Regions from separate parts of the Oceanicola sp. 502str15 genome, predicted to be linked through region 2. Evidence: riboswitches for the same ligand, from Rfam matches in the RefSeq annotation. Region 2 holds a riboswitch; the other holds the start of a gene.
The links. A riboswitch is a leader RNA that binds a small molecule or an ion and turns the genes downstream of it on or off. The one in region 2 is predicted to bind cobalamin.
Positions count from the first base shown of each region.

Region 1: it holds a riboswitch for cobalamin, as region 2 does, so the genes downstream of both, nrdH (glutaredoxin-like protein NrdH) here and GTH22_RS14475 (TonB-dependent siderophore receptor) in region 2, are expected to answer to the same signal.

Region 1 covers NZ_WYDQ01000001.1:2,347,792-2,349,988, reverse strand. Annotated here, with positions in the region: gene GTH22_RS11400 (GntR family transcriptional regulator) at 1-425, shown strand, start outside; cobalamin riboswitch at 614-807, shown strand; gene nrdH (glutaredoxin-like protein NrdH) at 905-1,126, shown strand; gene nrdI (class Ib ribonucleoside-diphosphate reductase assembly flavoprotein NrdI) at 1,131-1,547, shown strand; gene nrdE (class 1b ribonucleoside-diphosphate reductase subunit alpha) at 1,529-2,197, shown strand, end outside.
Region 2 covers NZ_WYDQ01000001.1:2,959,363-2,961,559, forward strand. Annotated here, with positions in the region: gene GTH22_RS14475 (TonB-dependent siderophore receptor) at 1-857, opposite strand, end outside; cobalamin riboswitch at 997-1,200, opposite strand; gene nhaA (Na+/H+ antiporter NhaA) at 1,265-2,197, opposite strand, start outside.

The DNA of each region.
Region 1 (2,197 bases), 610 kb from region 2:
TGACCTCGAAGGACGTCTTCTCGATGCTCGAGGTGCTTGCCCATCTCGAAAAGCTCGCGGGGCAGCTCACCTGCGAGCGCGCCAGCGAAGAAGAGGTGGCGGCGCTGCTGTCGCTGCATAGGGAGATGCTGGAGCTTTACGAAAAGCGCGAGCGGCTCGCCTACTACAAGCTCAACCAGGACTTCCACTCGCTGCTCTCCGAACTGTCGGGCAATGAGACCCTTCAGGAAATGCAGCGCAACATTCAGGCGCGGCTCAAGCGCATCCGCTTCATGGGCAACCGCAAGCCGGAGTATTGGGCCGCCGCCGTGGATGAGCACGAGAAGATGGCGGAGGCCCTGTCGCGCCGCGATGGGGCCACTCTTGGCGAGACCATGGCCCAGCATCTCATGAACACCTGGGAGCGGGTGAAGGACAGCGTTTGAGGCTCTGCGAGGTTTGGGCTCTCGGCTGACTGCGCTCGCCGGGGGGTGAAGGGGCGGCCCTGCAAATCAACGGGCCTGCGGCTGTGGGCTACACCGCAGCGCGCCCGTTCCGCGAGGCGCCTCGAAACTATCCACAGAAATCGACTCCCGGGTGGGCGCTATATGTTGACACTCCCCGGCTCGCTCGCACAATATGGTGATGCTTTGGTTCCCCCGAGGAAACTCGAGGGCTAAGAGGGAAGCCGGTGAAGATCCGGCACTGCCCCCGCAACTGTAAGTGGCAAGTCATGGTTCGATCCACTGGTGCGCGTGCGCCGGGAAGGTGAACCGACGACATCCGAGCCGCGAAGTCAGGAGACCTGCCAAGGCAACTGAACGATGACCGCGGCGGAGGGCCGGGGCGCGTGGACGGGCCCGGTGTGCCCTTTCCTCGTGTCCCTTTCGCCGCTCAACAGGCAAGACCAAAAGGGACAAAAACCATGACCATCACCGTCTATTCCAAACCCGCCTGCGTGCAGTGCACGGCCACCACCCGCGCGCTCGAGGCCCGCGGGCTGCCCTTCGACCTCGTCGACCTGACCGAGGACGCGGACGCCATGCAGATGGTCCAGGGGCTGGGCTACCGGCAGGCGCCGGTGGTGGTGGCCGGCGAGGATCACTGGGCCGGGTTCCGCCCCGACATGATTGGCCGGCTCTCCTGAGCCGATGGGGGGGCTGTTCTACTTTTCCAGCGGGTCGGGCAACACCGCCCGCCTCGTCGGCAAGCTCGGCCTCCCCGCCACCCGCCTTCCGGTGAGCGCAGCCGCCACGCCGCCCTGCGCCACCGAACCCTTCGTGCTGATCTGCCCGACCTATGCCGATGGCGCGGGCCGGGGCGCGGTGGCCAAGCCCGTCATCGCCTTTCTGAACCTCGCCGCCAACCGCGCGCTGCTGCGCGGGGTCATCGCCGGGGGCAACCGCAGCTTCGGGCGAACCTTCGCCATGGCCGGGGATGTGATTGCCACCAAGTGCAAGGTGCCGGTGCTCTACCGGTTCGAACTTGCAGGCACCGAAACCGATATCGCCCGCATCCGCGCCGGGCTCGAAAAACTCTGGGACACACCATGCTTGATGCAAGCCTGACCGCCGATCTCGACTACCACGCACTGAACGCGATGCTGAACCTCTACGACGGGGAGGGAAACATCCAGTTCGAGGCCGACCGGATGGCGGCGCGGCAGTACTTCCTTCAGCACGTGAACCAGAACACGGTGTTCTTTCATTCGCTCGACGAGAAGCTGAGCTACCTCGTGGAAGAGGGCTACTACGAGGCGGAGGTGCTGGCGCAGTACTCAAAAGCCTTCCAGCACGCGATCTGGGAGGCCGCCTTTGCCCGCAAGTTCCGGTTTCCGACCTTCCTGGGCGCCTTCAAGTATTACACCTCCTACACGCTCAAAACCCGCGACGGGCAGCGCTATCTCGAGCGCTACGAGGACCGCGTGGTGATGAACGCCCTTGCGCTGGCCCGGGGCGACGAGGGGCTGGCGATGCGGCTGATGGACGAGATCCTTTCGGGCCGTTTTCAGCCTGCGACGCCGACCTTCCTCAACGCCGGAAAGAAGGCGCGGGGCGAGTTCGTTTCATGCTTCCTGCTGCGGCTGGAGGACAACATGGAAAGCATCGGGCGCGGCATCAACTCGGCGCTGCAACTCTCCAAGCGCGGTGGCGGCGTGGCGCTGATGCTGACCAACATCCGCGAGCATGGTGCGCCGATCAAGGGGATCGAGAACCAG
Region 2 (2,197 bases):
AACTCGTGGGTCACGCTCGCACCCTCGTAGCGGGCGAAGAGGCGCAGGCCGTTGGAAGTGTTCTCGATGGTCTCGTCGGTGTCGCCAAGAGGGAAGCCGCCGTCGATATCGTAGTCGCTCTTCTCGGAAAAGCCGCTGAGGCCGATGGTCAGGGCCTCGGTTAGGGCATACTCGCCGTTGAACGACAGGCGGATGGTTGAGAGGCTGTCTTCCTCGGTGTTGCCATCTTCCTCGTCGGCAGCCGAGAACCCGCCGAACTCCAGCCGCGACAGGGTCACGGCGAAGTTGTGGCGATCACCCTTGCTGGTGACGGTGGCGTTGGCATCGAAGCTGTCATAGCTGCCGACCTCGCCCTCAAGGTAAACGTGGGTGCCCTCTTCGGTGGCGCGGCGGCTGTTGATCGAAACCACGCCGCCCACGGCAGCGGAGCCGTATTGCGCCGATTGGGAGCCTTTCAGCACTTCGATGCGGCCGATCCCGCCGGTGGTGAGCGTGCCGAAGTTGTAGGCGGGGTTGGTGGCGGAGAGGTCGAGCACGTTGATGCCGTCGATCAGCACCGAGGTGTAGCGCTGGTGCAGGCCACGGATGCGGATGTCGGCGGTGCCGCCGGGGCCGCCGGTCATGACCATCGACAGGCCCGGCTGGCGGGAGAGATAGGTGGCGACGCTGTTGTCGCCCGCCTTTTCGAGATCGTCGCGGGTGGTCACTTCGACGGTGGCGCCGCTTTGGGCGGTGTCGGTGGCGTCCGAGAGGTCGGCGGTGACGGTGATGGTGTCGAGGTCGTAGACCTGTTGCGCGGCGAGGGGGGTGGCGGTGGCCAATGCGAGGGTCGCACCGGTGGCGAGAAGACGGTTCATGGCGTCCAAAGTCCCTATGGTTCGGCCCTGTTGACGGGCCGTTGACGTGGAATGTCTTTGGAAAACCGGGGGGCGTTCCGCAGACGGTGCTTTCGTCACCGCTACGGAATAGACCGTTGACGCCGCGCCCCTCGCACGGGTTCAGGGTGATCGCCTCGGCAGGTCTCCTGACTTGCGGGTCATTGCGAGATGGCCGGCCTTCCCGGGGGATGCTCCCCCAGTGGCACACAGGCCTCGCTCTCCGCTCACAGTTGCGGGGGCAGTCGTGGCATTGGGGATTCTCCCCGCACCACGTTCCCTTTTGCTCCGGGCTTTCGCCCGAACCGAAGCAAGGGGCGGCGTAGCGCAGGTGGGGCGGTTAACGCAAGGGATTCGTTATCCGCCCCGACCGGGATGGAGGCCTGACGCTATTCGGCCACCCGCTCGGCGGCGCCGGGCTGGTTGAGGGCCTCGGGGACCTCCGCCTCGCCAGGCCGAGTGGCCGCGCGCAGCACGAGGAAGCCGATCACGGCCGAGACGCCGGAGCCGAGCAGCACGCCGAGGCGAACCTCGTTCATCAGCGCCGCATCGGAGAACGACAGCGAGCCGATGAAGAGCGACATGGTGAAGCCGATCCCCGCAAGACAGGCGAGCCCGTAGATATGGGCCCATGTCACCCCGAAGGGCAGCTTGGCCAGGCCGGTCTTGACCATCAGCCAGGTGGTGCCGAAGACCCCCACCTGCTTGCCCACGATCAGCCCGAGCGCCACGCCCAGCGGCACCGGATCGAGCAGCGACGACAGCGACATGCCCTGAAGCACCACGCCGGCGTTGGCGAAGGCGAAGAGCGGGACGATGATATAGAGCACATAGGGCGCGAGGCCGTGCTCGATGGAGTGCAGGGGAGACTTGTTCCACTTGTCCTTCAGCGGGATGCAGAAGGCGGTGACCACCCCGGCCAGCGTGGCGTGGACGCCGGATTTGAGCACCAGCACCCAGAGCACCACCCCGAGCAGCAGGATCGGGGCCACCCGGTGCGCCCCGCGCATGTTGCGCCAGATCATCAGCGCCAGCGGGATGCAGGCGAGGAAGAGGTAATCGACCTTCAGCTCGGCGGTGTAGAACAGCGCGATGATGAGGATCGCGCCCATGTCATCGAGGATCGCCAGCGTCAGCAGGAAGATCTTGAGCGAGGGGGGCACGCGGCTGCCCAGAAGGGCCAGCACGCCGAGGGCGAAGGCGATGTCGGTGGCCGCCGGGATGGCCCAGCCATGAACGGTGGCCGCATTGCCCCAGTTGAACACCAGGTAGACCAGCGCCGGCACGACCATGCCGCCCACCGCCGCCATGCCGGGCAGCAC